4 regions of the Thioalkalivibrio sp. ALJ12 genome follow, and region 2 is predicted to be linked to each of the others. Evidence: predicted binding sites of a transcription regulator. Region 2 holds the regulator's gene; each other region holds the start of a gene.

Region 1 (3,405 bases), on a different contig from region 2:
CCCGATACCGGGCTCTTCCCATTCGCGGTACTGCAATTCGACGCGCGGGCGCTCGCTGATCGGGATATGGACGCGAAAGGTCTCGCGTCGCTGGAGATATTCCAGGGTCTCGGGATAGGGGCAGACGTAAAGGGCCCCGGCGTCCTCGCGTTCGATGCGCGAGACGGCGGTGGAGAAGCGTACGGCCACCCCGCGCAGGCTGGCGAATACCCGCATGCCAGTGCCTTCCTGGGCGTGGCGATTCGCTTCGATGGGCGTGAGTTCGTCGAGGAAGAGCTCGCGTGCACCGGAATCAAGGCGAACCAGCGCGGAGTTGTACAGCGGGCCATCGTCGTCGAGGCGGACGTTGACGAGGGTGAGCTTGTGATCCAGATCCTTGAGGATGCCGGCAATCCGCTCCGGCTTGTCGACGGTGTAGTCGGTCTCTTCCATGCGTGGCGTTGTTGTAATTATTGGGCCAAGCCGCACGGTACTGCCGAGCGGTCCGGAATGCCAGCCCCGGGTGTGAGGCGGAGAAGGGCGGAGAGGTGTCGCGCAGAGCGCGCGCGGGTCATGCGCGGGTGATGCGCCGACCGGTACGGCTGCCGGACTGGGTGCGGCCGTAGGGGTCGTAGGTGGGAGCCGGGCCGGGTTCCTCGCCGCGCAGGATCTGGATGGACATCTCCACGCGACGACGGTCGCGATCGATCAGTCGGGCATTCCCCTGGTTGAGGGTATTGCAGCGCTCCACCGAGCGGCGTAGCGCCTGCCAGTGGTCGTCCAGCTCGGCGCCTCCCTCGAGCCGACCGAACAGCCGTGCAAGTCCCTCGGGCGTATACGTTTCGCCGGCGGCCTCGATCGTCTCGCGCTGTCGCCGGCTTTCGGTTTCGAGTTCCTGCAGTAGCGTCTGCTTCTGGGCCACGACTTCGCGCAGGGTCTCGGCGGCCCGTGATTCCACCGCCCGGGTCTCCTGCAGCAGGATGTCCTCCATCTGGTGGCTCAGCCGAATCGAGGCCTCCAGCGAGCGGAGGAAGGCGTGGCGTTGTTCGGGCGACATCGTCGGGTCTCTGTTAGCGCAACAGGCTTTCCAGCTCGATCATGCGATCGGCTAGCTGTTCGTTGTCTACCGGGTACTGACCGTTGGAGATGGCCTCGCGCAGCTCGGCGACTCGCGCCTCGTCGAACGGGGCGTTGCTGGCGGCCCCGGAGGCGGCGTTCATTGCCTGCGCCGCGCCGGTCAGGGTGACAGAGTCATCCTGACGTACGGGTGAGGATGCATTGCCCTGGGCGCCTGCGTCGGGGCGAGAGGTCTCATCGCGGCCCTTCACGCTCGAGCTGTTGCCATCCGGGCGCAGGCCGGGGGAGTTCGGGCCTTTGATATCCATTATTCGGTTTCCTGTTTTTGCAATTCTACTGCAGGGGTTAGCGGCAGCACCGGCTGAAACTGTAGCCCCTTGAGCTGTGAATTTTCGATTCGCTTCACAGTTTGTGGATGGTGACGAGACACACCGCCATTCTACAGGGCAACGCGTACATGTCCGGACTCGAGCACCTCGCCTTCCACGACGCGTCCGGACGAGGTGTTCTTCACGCGGATGCGATCGCCCAGGATGCCATTCTCCAGCGCCTCGCCCTGCATGCGGATCACCACCGAGCCGTTCTCGGCCAGGATGGTGACGCGCTGGCCGCGGCTGACCACCTCGCGCTGGGTGACGTGCTGCTGGCCCAGGATCTGACCGGGCCGGATGTTGCGCCGGGTCTGCAGCCCCACCAGTTCGCCCTTGTTCTCGAAATAGCTCCCCGCATGGCGAGAGGTCTGAATTCGCTTGGTGCGCAGATCGCCGGGGAGGATCGTGTGCTGGCGTCGCAGGCTGCGGCTGGCGACCAGCACCTCGGCGTAGCGCTCGACCGTGACTGGCACATAGATCGACCAGCTGACGGGGGTCTCGCACTGAACCTGTACCGCCGTATTGCCATCGCGTCGCCCGCCGGGCGGGAACCGGGTCTCCAGTGCCTCGCTGCATCGGGCCAGGCGCAGGCGGTTGTCCAGCCGGCCGATCTGAATCTCTACCGCTTCGTCGCCTGGTGTGAGGTTCAACTCCTCCTGGATGAAGCGCTCCGCCGCCAGGCGGATGTTTTCCACTGCCTCGATCTCGGCCTGTGCCGCAATGGAGACCAGGGCCAGAACGACGCCCATGGCGGCCGAAAGCCACCAGGAGCGAATGGAAGGTTTGCGTGCTGACTGGTTCATTGGTCTGGATGCGCGTCGGCTTGTCAGGACTCGAGAGGTTTGCAGAGACGTGCAAGCAGAAAACATGCCAGGCAATCAGGAGCGTACCCTCAAGAGTCACAGCGGCCGGCCGTTATCGGGTCTAGAACGCGTGCAATCGGCATGCGACGGCGGGTTGTGGCATGACAGCGTCGGTCTGCGGGGTGCACACTGGGGCCGGCGAGTCGAGGTGGCTGGCCGCTGGGCGAGGGGGAGAGCAGGACAATGAGTCAATTCATTGACGATGTGAATCAGCGCACCCAGCTGGTGGGGCAGAACCGTATGGAGCTGCTCCTGTTTCATTTGGGGAGCTCGCAGACTTTCGGTATCAACGTATTCAAGGTGCGCGAGGTGATCCCGTCGCCGCCGCTGCGGCAGATTCCCGGATCGCTGAGTGTGGTGCGTGGTGTGGCTACCCTGCGCGGCGGAACCGTCCCCATCATCGATCTGGCGCGCGCGATGGGGCTGCGTACCGCCGTGGGCGAAACGGGCGACCACAAGGTGGTGGTGACCGAGTTCAACCGGTCGGTACAGGGGTTCTGGGTGTCCGCGGTCGACCGGATCGTCAACGTTAACTGGGAAGACGTGAAGTCCCCGCCTCGTGGGACCGGGCGCGAGTCGTTTCTGGTGGCGGTCACCGAGATCGACAACAAGCTGGTCGAGATCATTGACGTCGAACGGGTACTGTCGATCGTCAACCCGTTGCCATCCACGGTATCTGACGCGGTGCGCGCGGAGGCCGAGGAAGAACGCGCCAAGCATGGACAGCGCAAGATTGTGATCGTTGATGACTCCGTGGTCGCGCGCAAGCAGATCGAGGGTGCGATCAAGGGCCTGGGCTGGGAGTACGTGGTCTTCAAGGATGGTCGCGAGGCGCTGGATTTCCTGGAGGAGCAGGCCGAGGCCGGCACCGTGGACGAGGTGGTGGAGCTGGTGATTTCGGATATCGAGATGCCGCGCATGGACGGCTATACCCTCACCGCTCGAATTCGTGCGAACGATCGCCTGAAAGGCCTCCGGGTTCTGCTGCACTCGTCACTGAGTGGGGAGTTCAATACGGATATGGTCAAGCGTGCCGGGGCCGACGCCTTCCTGTCCAAGTTCAACCCCGACGAGCTGGCCGAGGCTGTGCTTGACCAGACCCGCAAGGACTGATG
Region 2 (3,405 bases):
GATTTCGTCGTTGGGGTCGATGGCCATTCGGTCTCTCCGTTCCGGTGAGGCTTGCCGTTGAGGGGTGGGCGCCGGGAAGCCGCCGATTCAGGGATCAGCGGGCTACCTAGAAGCCCAGGCTGGACAACAGATCGTCCACCTCGTCCTGTCCTTGAACGACATCCTGGCCGGAATCTTGAGTCTTCGGCACTGCTGGCCCGTGTCCACGCCGATCGCCCTCACGCCGCTCGGCATCGTCATCCAGCGTCTTCTCCGCAGCCTCGACCGTCTCCATACGCCCGCTGGACAGCCGAATCAGCGTGACCAGGTTCTCCTCCAGGTCGGTCACGAGCTGAATCACGCGCCGGATCACCTGCCCGGTAATATCCTGGTAGCTCTGCGCCATCAGAACCTCCGACAGCAGGCGGCGCAGCTCTTCGGTATCGTCGTTGGCCTGAGCAAAAAACTCGTCCAGCTCACGAGCGAACTCCCGGAACTCGTCGACCGAGAGTTGCCGATTGCGAAAACGGGTCCACTTCGCCGTCAGTTGGCCGGCCTGCTGGCTGAACGATTCGGCAATGGGGAGACTCGTCTCGATCGCGGTCAGGGTCTCGTGCGCGGCCTTCTCGGTCATCGTGACCACATAATTGAGACGCTCGCGGGCATCCGGGATCTCGGCCTGGGTCAACTCGACCAGCCGCGAATCCCCCCGGAAGCTTTGCAAGGCCTCGTGCAGGTCGCGCGTAAGTTTTCCGAGCTCGTCGAAGAGTTCGCGGTCGTAGGGGCGCGCCAGATCCTGGATCAACGCGCGCGCGGCCACCTCATCCCCCGCCTCCAGAACCTGCACGAGCTCCCGCGCGCGAGCGATTTGCTGCTCACTGATCGATTGTTCTTGGTCTGTCATCCAAAGCCCCTTGCTCGCTCCCCATCCCGAACGTGATGACCGGGATCGATCCCCCGGCCATCCATTTGTCTGGACCAGGAGACTTCGACACCGAATCCCAAACTAGCCTTGGGATTCAATGCGTTCGAATATTTTGTCGATCTTTTCCTTGAGGGTTTCCGCAGTAAAGGGCTTCACCACGTAGCCGTTCACGCCCGCCTCGGCCGCCTCGACGATCTGATCCCGCTTGGCCTCCGCCGTCACCATCAGCACCGGCATCGTCTTCAGCTTCTCGTCGGCACGCACCGCCCGCAGCAGGTCGATGCCCGGCATATTGGGCATGTTCCAGTCGGTAATCAGAAAATCGAAGTCGCCGTTCTGGAGCATCGGCAATGCCGTGCTGCCGTCATCGGCCTCTTGGGTGTTGTTGAAGCCAAGATCACGCAACAGGTTCTTGATGATCCGTCGCATCGTGGAGAAGTCGTCCACGATGAGAATTTTCATTCCCTTGTCCACAGGTCACTCCGGGATAAATGATTCATATGAGTACTAGAGCTTGGCCTTCAGAATAACTGCAAAGCCTCGCCGTCTTCGAGCCAGGAGCCCAGGCGCGCGCGCAGTCGGATAACGGCCTGACTGCGGATCTGGCTGACGCGCGACTCGGTCACCCCGAGTACCGCGCCAATCTCGCGCAGGTTGAGCTCCTCGATGTAATAAAGCGACAACACCAGACGTTCGCGTTCGGGCAAATCGCCCAGCGCGGCGGCCAGCTCCTCGCGAAACTCCCCGGCCTCGATCGTGCGCGAGGGCGAGGCCTCCTGCCCCTCGATCACCCGGTCCGCATCACCATCGGTGCCGCCCAGATCATCCAGCGCGAACAGATGGGCGCCGGCATGGTCCTGCAGCATCGAGTAGTACTCGTCGATCGGGACCTCGAGTTCCTCGGCCACCTCGACCCCGCGCGCCGCACGCCCCTCCCTGGCCTCGACCGTCTGGATCGCCTCGGCGATCTTGCGGCTGTTGCGGTGCACCGATCTCGGGGTCCAGTCACTGCGGCGTAACTCGTCGATCATCGCGCCACGGATGCGAATCCCGGCGTAGGTCGCAAACGTCGCGCCCTGCCCGCCCTCGAATTGCCGCGCGGCCTCCAGCAGGCCAATCATGCCGGCCTGGATCAGGTCATCGACCTGGACCGAGGAAGGGAGGCGAGCCATCAGATGGTGCGCGATGCGGTGCACCAGCTCGATATGTTCCGCGACGCGCTGCTCGTGGCCGGCTGCGGCCACGTTCTCGTATCCGTGGAGGCGATTACGCGTCGCCATCATGCGCTCTGCAGCATCCGTTCGACGAAAAACCCGACACCACCATCGGCACCACGGGCCACCGGCCAGCGGTCGACCGCACGGGCGAGTTCGGTAAAGGCCTTGGCCGCCGGGCTGCCCGGATATTGCTGCACGACCGGTGCCCGTTTCTGGATGGCCTTGCGCAGATGCTCGTCCATCGGGATGTAACCGGCGAGATCCAGGATGACTTCCGGCAGGTAGTTGTCGCAAACCGTGGTGAGTTTCTGCAACAAGCGCTCGGCGCCCGCGCGGTCCTGGACCATATTCGTGACCAGCCGGAAACGCCGCATGCCATGATCTCGATGCAGCACCTTGATCAAGGCATAGGCATCGGTGATGGACGCCGGCTCGTCGCAGACGACGACCAGGGTCTCCTGGACCGCTCGACAGAAGGTCGTGACGGATTCCTGCAGGCCCGCTGCCGTATCCACCACCAGCACATCCAGCGGCTTGGAATAGGCGCTGAATGCCTGGATCAAACCGTTGTGCTCGAGCTGCGTGAGATTCGCCATCGCCGCGATCCCCGAGGCCGACGGGATGACCTTGATCCCCTCCGGGCCCTCGATCAGCACATCCTGGAGGTCGTCCACCTGTCCGGTCACCAGGTCATGCAGGGTGCGCTCGGGTCGCAGTCCGAGCAGCACATCGGCATTGGCCAGCCCCAAGTCGGCATCAAACAGCATGACCTCGCGGCCCAGCCGCGCGAGCGCCACGGACAGGTTGACCGACACATTGGTCTTGCCGACGCCGCCCTTGCCGGAGGCAACCGCAATGACCTTCAACGGCTGATTAGTGCGTGGCATAGCGTCCTTTCCCCACCGGATGGATCATCTCCAGAACGCCCGCATCCTGAGTACGGCGCGGCGACGGCGCATTGCGGCCGGCATTCGAGAACTCCGCCAGGCTTGCATCGGTCCATCGTTCATCGCGGGAGGATCGACGCGCGGGGCCGCGCTCTTCGCCGAGCGCCCGCCGGGTCAGATCGCCCGTCTCGACCCGGTGGAAGTCTTCGGCAATCCGCTGTCCATCGCTGACAAACGTGAGCCCAAGGTGTTGATCGAGCAATACCGACAACGTCTCCCCCAACTGTTCGGCTTCGTCGAGTTTGGTCAGCACCAGCGCCGATGGCTCCGTCTTCCGGAACGCATCCAGCACCCTTCGCAGCGCCGCCGCCTGAGTGGTCGCGGAGACGACCAGCCA
Region 3 (3,405 bases), on a different contig from region 2:
CGCGTGGCGGTAGCCGGGCGTAACGGCGAGGGCAAGTCGACCTTGCTCAAGGTGATTGCGGGTGCAATCCAGCCGGACTCGGGCGAGGTGGTCCGCCAGGACGGCCTGGCGACCGCATACCTGACCCAGGAGCTGCCGCCCGGGGTCGAGGGCACGGTGTTCGATGTGGTCGCCGAGGGGCTGGGCGAGGCCGGGCAACTGCTGGAGCGTTTCCATCACCTGAGCCAGGCCGCCGCCAGTGGTGACGCCGAGGCCCTGGAGAAGATGGGCCCAGTCCAGGCCCGGCTGGAGGCGATCGACGGCTGGAGCCTGCAAAACCGGGTCGAAACGACGCTTTCGCGCCTGGAGCTCAACCCCGAGGCCGGATTCGCTGCGCTCTCCGGCGGGCTCAAGCGCCGCGTCTGGCTGGCGCGCGAGCTGGTGCGCGAGCCGCAGCTGTTGCTGCTGGACGAGCCGACCAACCACCTGGATGTGGCTGCGATCCGCTGGCTGGAGGAGTTCCTGCGCGGGAGCGGGCTCACGGTGGTGTTCATCAGCCATGACCGCCAGTTCATGGAACAGGTCGCCACTCGCATCCTGGAGCTGGATCGTGGCCAGGTGTACGAACACCCGCCCTCGATCGAGGCCTTCCGCACGCGCCAGGCCGAGCGCCTGGAGGTCGAGGCGCGTCAGCGCGCCGAGTTCGATCGCAAGCTGGCGCAGGAGGAGACCTGGATCCGCCAGGGCATCAAGGCCCGGCGTACCCGCAACGAGGGGCGGGTGCGCGCCCTGCAGGCCCTGCGCAAGAAGCGCGCCGAACGACGCGAGCTGGGGGGGCAGGTACGCATGCAGCTGTCCCCCGAGCAGCGTTCCGGCCGTTTGGTGATCGAGGCGGAGCATGCGGACTTCGGCTACGGCGACACGCCGGTGGTGCGCGACGTGAACCTGCTGCTCCAGCGTGGCGACGCCCTGGGCATCATCGGCCCCAATGGCGCCGGCAAGACCACGCTGCTGCGCGGGCTGCTGGGCCAGGTGGAGCCACTTTCCGGAACGGTCAAGCTGGGCACCCAGCTCGAGATCGCCTATTTCGACCAGGCACGGGCGCGTCTCGACGAGACGACCACCGTGCAGGATGCGGTCGGCGAGGGCCGTGACCGCGTCACCGTGAATGGCGAGACCCGACATGTGCTGAGCTATCTCGGGGATTTCCTGTTCCCGCCGGAACGCGCGCGCCAGCCCGTATCGGCCCTGTCCGGTGGCGAGCGCAACCGGTTGCTGCTGGCCAAGCTGTTTCTGCGCCCGGCCAATTTGCTGGTACTCGACGAGCCCACCAACGACCTGGATGTCGAGACCCTCGAGCTGCTGGAACAGCTTCTGATCGAGTACACCGGCACGGTGATCGTGGTCAGCCACGACCGCGCGTTCCTCGACAACGTTGCGACCAGCACGCTGGTGCTGCCCGGCGATGGCACGGCCGAGGAATTCGTCGGCGGTTGGTCGGACCTGCCCGCACGCGTCACGCAACGCCTGCTCACGCGCGAAGCGGATACCGGGGCCCAGGAGGCGCCCGCCGCACCCGAGGCCCGCTCCGAGCCGACGTCCGCGGTCGCGGAACCGCCGCCCCGCGCCCGCAAACTCTCCTACAAGGAGGCTCGCGAGCTGGAGGCCCTGCCAGGCCAGATCGAGGCGCTGGAAAACGAGCACCAGTCGCTGGCCGAGGCCCTGTCGGATCCAGAGGTATTGCGCGATGGGGAGCGCGTGCGCGAGTTGCAGGCCCGGCTCGAACAGGTCGAACGAGACCTGGCGGTGGCTTACGAGCGCTGGGAGGCGCTGGAATCACCCTGACTCTTTCCGCGTCATTCGGTGTGATGTGATTCTCAAAACGGCCAGGGCTCAACTTCAGGGGAAGGCGGCCGTAACAGGGGATGAATCGTCTCTACAGGCAGCGGAATGATCCGTTTGCACGTGATGGCATGCGCCCGGCAGAAGGCGCTGAGGAAGGAGTCAACACCATGCTGGACAAACTCTCCATTCGGGGGCTGCTGATCGCCGGCTTCGGGCTGGTCGTCGCGATCCTGATCATCAATTCGCTGCTGGCACTGCGTGCCCTGAATGTGGGTGGACAGGGCGTGGCTGAACTGACCCAGTCCGACTATCCGGCGGTGGCACGCGTCAACGACGTGGAGCAGCTGTTGCAGGAGAGCGCCGCCTTCCTAGGCTTCTACCTGATGAGCGAGGAGGACGAACACCGCGACGCCTGGCTGAATGCGATGGACGAGCTGGACGTCGCCATGGATGCCCTGGTCAACGATCCGGTCGTGCAGGGCTCGGATGATCTGACTGCCTCCGCGGAACAGGTGCGCGCGAACATTGACGGCTTCGCCGCGCACCGTGAGCGCCTGATCGAGGTGGCCGAGGACGTGGCCCAGAACATGCCGGCCCAGGGTGTCGCCAACTCGCGCGCCAACCCGGCGACCATGCAGATGACCCAGTTGACCAGCACCATGATCGACGAGGAGATGGCGCGGGCACGCTTCCAGCGCTCGTTCGAGCGTCTCGGCGATTTCTACAGCCTGCGCACCAACCTTCTGCAGATCACCTCGAACCTGCGCGGTTTCATCGCGTTTCGTGATGACTCCTTCGAGCAGAACCTGCGTCTGTACCTTGGCCAGACACACGACGTGCTGGCGCGGTTGCTGGAACAGTACGACGAGCTCGATTTCGAGCAGCAGATCGCGGTCGAGGACTTCGAAGGGCTCCTGAACGAGCTGGATAGCGCGATCCAGGACATCGTTCGCATCCACGGCAGCGAGGAGGCCCTGCAGGACGCCTTCCTGATCCGTACCGAGGTCGGCCCGGTGATCTTCGAGGCACGTAATGAACTGCAGCAGTTGTCCGAGCGCATCACCGGCCGTGCTGAAGTGTCCGCCGCCGAGCTGACCGCGACCATGCGCAATACCCAGGTGACGCAGGGCGTCCTGGCGCTGATCGGCGTGATCCTGGGAGTGGTCGGCGCGGTCTTCATCATCCTGGTGGTGCGCCGTGCGCTGGCTCACTCGACCGAGGCGCTGGAAGAGATCGCCGACGGCGATGGCGACCTCAGCCGCCGTCTGGACGAAAACGGTCTGATGGAGACGGCCCAGCTGGGGCGTGCGTTCAACCGCTTTACCGACAAGATTGCGCAGGCGATTGGCAACGCCCGTAGCGGTACCGAGACCCTGAACCGTGCGACCGAGAACCTGAATCAGGAGGCCTATCAGGCCCGCGAGGTGGTCTCGCGTCAGCGCGACGAGACCGAGCGCGTCGCCACGGCGATCAACGAGCTGCAAAGCAGCGCCGAGGAGATCGCGCGTAATACCGACGCCACCTCCCAGGCCGGACAGGAGGCCAGCGGTGCGGTGAACAACGGCGCCGACGTGATGGAGA
Region 4 (3,405 bases), 120 kb from region 2:
TGACACTGTCCTCGTCAGAAGGGCTGGATGGCGTTACCGCCATCCAGCCTCAACTCGGAAGCTCGAGTGATCGAGCTTACTGGAGCAGAGCCAGCACGTTCTGCGGAACGGCGTTCGCCTGCGACAGCACCGAGGTACCCGCCTGCTGCAGCACCTGGGCACGGGTCAGCTCTGCGGTCTCGGATGCAAAGTCGGCATCCATGATGCGCGAACGGGCGGCCGACAGATTCTCCGAGGAGATCTCCAGGTTGGCGATGGTGTTCTCGAATCGGATTTGCACCGCACCCAGTTCGGAACGCAGCCCGCTAATCTGCTGAAGAGCAGCATCGATCGTACCGATGGTTTCGGTTGCATCTTCTCGGGTCTCGACGCTGACACCATCCAAGGTGTTCACATCCACATCACCATCGAGACCCAAATCTGCTGCATCGGTCCCGCTAACATCAATACCGTCGGCCGGCGAAGCCATCAATTCGATCGCACGAAGGTAGGTTTCACCGTCGCTATCCAAACCACCGAAGTCGAAATCGCCAGCATCCGTAGCACTGATTTCGATATCATCACCAGTTCCGGTGAGGACAAGATCACCATCACTATCAAACGAAGCCGTAACGTTGGTTTGAGCACTTTCGGCATTGATGGCGTCAAGCACTTCCTGGTCAGAGGCGCCATCAGCGATCGTGATCTCAGCACCATTGATCGTTACAGTGCCGCCGCCATCGGTATTAAGTGTCTCGATCGTGTGAACTACTTCATCGGCCCGAGCCGCAGTCACGCCGGTATCATCCGTCGCGGCATTGATTGCAGCAACGACGTCGTCAAGGTCTTCTGCTGAGCCAAGGCTGATCGTGCGGTCATTGATCTCGATGTCCGTCAAGTTCAAATCACCGTCGTCCTCTGGAAGCTCAGAGAGAAGCAAGCTGTCCCCGCCAAGGCTGGCGGTGCCCAACTGGGAACCACGTGCATCCACACCGTCAACGGAAATGGTCTGGTTCTGGTTGGCACCCACTTGGAATACCAAATCCTCCAGTTCTCCATTAAGGATGTTTTCGCCGTTGAACTCAGTGGAGTTCGCAACCCGGTTGATTTCCTCTACCAGTTGCTGAACTTCATTATTCAGTGCCTGACGATCGGAAGAGGAGTTGGTGTCGTTAGCGGCCTGCACAGCAAGCTCGCGAATTCGCTGCATTGCATCCCCAATCGTACCCAGCGCACCTTCTGCAGACTGGGCAAAGGAAATCCCGTCATTCGCGTTGCGCGCGGCCTGATTCAGGCCGCGGATCTGGGAGGTGAAACGCTCGGAAATGGCCAGGCCGGCCGCGTCGTCCTTGGCGCTGTTGATACGCAGGCCCGAGGACAGACGCTCCAGGCTCTGAGCCAGCGCGCCCTGGGAGTTGCCCAGATTGCGCTGCGCGTTCAGGGAAAGAACGTTGGTGTTAATTACTTGGGACATGATCGCTCTCCTGTAGAGTCGTTCGTCACCGCCTCGGGCGGTTCTGGTGAACGGGCCAATCCCCGCTCTCAGGACCCTTAACGACCTCCCCCACAGAACCTTTAGCCCATCCACCAAATTTTTTTCGCCGCGGGCGGCAAATCGTTGCCGCCTGCGGCACATGCGCCCTCCAACGCGCCACACCACGCGCCACAGCCACACCATCATCCGCACCAGACACCCCCCGTCATCCCGGCCGCAGCGCTGCGGCCGGGATCTCCACACGCCGGACCATCCCGCAACCGCCGGGCAGCCCGCACTGCAGAGATCCCGGATAACCGCTGCGCGGTTTCCGGAATGACTGTGCTGTGGGAGTGGTGGCTGCGCGGCTTCCGAGATGACTCGGGTGGCAGGATGGTACGGAAACGGGCGCCGCGCCCCGGCCCCTCAAGGGTGGCGATTTCACCCCGTCATTGCGAGGAGCGCAGCGACGTGGCAATCGGCTGCATGTGGCAAGCCGCTTGATTCCAGCACCTTGCTGCTCCCGACCGATTGCTTCGTCGCTGCGCTCCTCGCAATGACAGGGGTGTGGTGGGTGCGCGGGATGACGGTGGTGGTTGAAGGCGAGACGGTTCGGGTATGTGCCCAGGGCCTTGATATACTTGAGCGATGCGCCTGAGCGACGAACAACAGACGATTATCCGCGAGGAAGTGGCCCGTGCATTCGGGCCGGATGCACACGTGAAGCTGTTCGGCTCGCGCGTGGATGATACCGCGCGCGGTGGCGACATCGACCTCTACATCGAGGCAGACGGCACCCCGAATGACCTGCTGGACCGGGAACTTCGGCTGTCTGCGGCATTGCAACGCCGCTTGGGCGAACGCCGTGTGGACATCGTGGTGCATCCGCGAGGGACGCCGCACCGCCCCATCGATGCGCATGCCGACCGCACGGGTGTCGCCCTGTGACCGTCGCGACGCCACCGCAGCGGCTCGCGCGGCTGATTGATTTGGTGGATCGCGAGGACAAGCACCTGCTGGCGGTGAGAGAACGCTTGCTTGAAGGCGATTGCACCGTCGATCCCGACCGCGTTCAGGCGCTGCTCGCCACCGACACCGGGGTGGACCGGCTCGAATCCTTTGGCGCAAAGTTCGGCCGTATGCAGGACACCATCATGGACAAGTTCATTCCTGCATTTCTCGCCAGCGCCGGGGAGAACGCGGGTCCGGCTATCGACAACCTATCCCGCCTGGAAAAGCTCGGCCTCATCCAGAACGCCGACGCATGGCTGCAGATGCGCCAGTTGCGCAACCGCCTGGTCCACGAATACATGGAAAAGCCGGCCGACCTGGCCCCGGCCCTGCAGCGCGCCTGCCACTTCACCGACCAGATGCACACCGACTACCAGACCCTGCGCACCTACGCGCAGGAGCACCTGAGGATCGGGCCCGCCAGCCATTAAGGAAACACTGATCAATGTTTCCTTGAGGCGTCACAAGCCCCTGCCCATCGGGCGATTAGATCAGCATCTCCCCCAGGTGTGATCCCGCTACTGTAGGAGGCGAGCCCTCTCGCCGATTGGGGCTGGCCAACCCCCCATCGCCCAGAGGGCTGGGCTCCTACGAGTGTTATCCCGCGAACGAGGGGTCTCAGATCAGCCAGGTGGTGCCGATGCGGGTCTCGGGGGTGGCGCCGGGGATCAGGTCCATCAGCAGCCAGCCGAAGATGAGGGTGATGAAGGCGCCACAGAAGACGGTGGCCACGAACAGGCCGATGCGGTTGCCGCGCTTCAGGCCGAGGATGCCGCGCAGCGACCAGTAGAGCAGCCACAGGCTGTAGAAGATCAGCAGCAGGCCGACGGTGTTGCCCCAGGGCCAGGGAAAGGCGGCGGCCACCTTGCCTACCCAGGCGGGCAGCAGGCCGATGGTCACCGCCAGCATCGCCCGGTCCGGATGGGAGTAGCCCTGGAACA

The links. Region 2 encodes FliA, which starts transcription of late flagellar genes. Its sites were predicted from a motif close to GCTAAAGTTNNNNNNNNNNCNGCCGATA; they were not measured.
Region 1: the regulator FliA is predicted to act here: its motif matches at 1,403-1,430, upstream of flgM (flagellar biosynthesis anti-sigma factor FlgM).
Region 3: the regulator FliA is predicted to act here: its motif matches at 1,871-1,898, upstream of F467_RS0101980 (methyl-accepting chemotaxis protein).
Region 4: the regulator FliA is predicted to act here: its motif matches at 1,532-1,559, upstream of F467_RS13885 (flagellin).

Annotation. Positions count from the first base shown of each region.
Region 1 covers NZ_KB899538.1:1,483,881-1,487,285, forward strand. Annotated here, with positions in the region: gene F467_RS0107055 (flagellar brake protein) at 1-432, opposite strand, end outside; gene F467_RS0107060 (flagella synthesis protein FlgN) at 551-1,036, opposite strand; gene flgM (flagellar biosynthesis anti-sigma factor FlgM) at 1,050-1,364, opposite strand; gene flgA (flagellar basal body P-ring formation chaperone FlgA) at 1,496-2,230, opposite strand; gene F467_RS0107075 (chemotaxis protein) at 2,474-3,403, shown strand.
Region 2 covers NZ_KB899539.1:336,219-339,623, reverse strand. Annotated here, with positions in the region: gene F467_RS0108935 (chemotaxis protein CheA) at 1-27, opposite strand, end outside; gene F467_RS0108930 (protein phosphatase CheZ) at 107-883, opposite strand; gene cheY (chemotaxis response regulator CheY) at 986-1,366, opposite strand; gene F467_RS0108920 (RNA polymerase sigma factor FliA) at 1,426-2,187, opposite strand; gene F467_RS0108915 (MinD/ParA family protein) at 2,184-3,008, opposite strand; gene flhF (flagellar biosynthesis protein FlhF) at 2,995-3,405, opposite strand, start outside.
Region 3 covers NZ_KB899538.1:408,496-411,900, reverse strand. Annotated here, with positions in the region: gene F467_RS0101985 (ATP-binding cassette domain-containing protein) at 1-1,824, shown strand, start outside; gene F467_RS0101980 (methyl-accepting chemotaxis protein) at 1,992-3,405, shown strand, end outside.
Region 4 covers NZ_KB899539.1:212,623-216,027, reverse strand. Annotated here, with positions in the region: gene F467_RS13510 (flagellar protein FlaG) at 1-1, opposite strand, end outside; gene F467_RS13885 (flagellin) at 77-1,453, opposite strand; gene F467_RS0108385 (nucleotidyltransferase family protein) at 2,102-2,401, shown strand; gene F467_RS0108380 (hypothetical protein) at 2,398-2,895, shown strand; gene F467_RS0108375 (YIP1 family protein) at 3,083-3,405, opposite strand, start outside.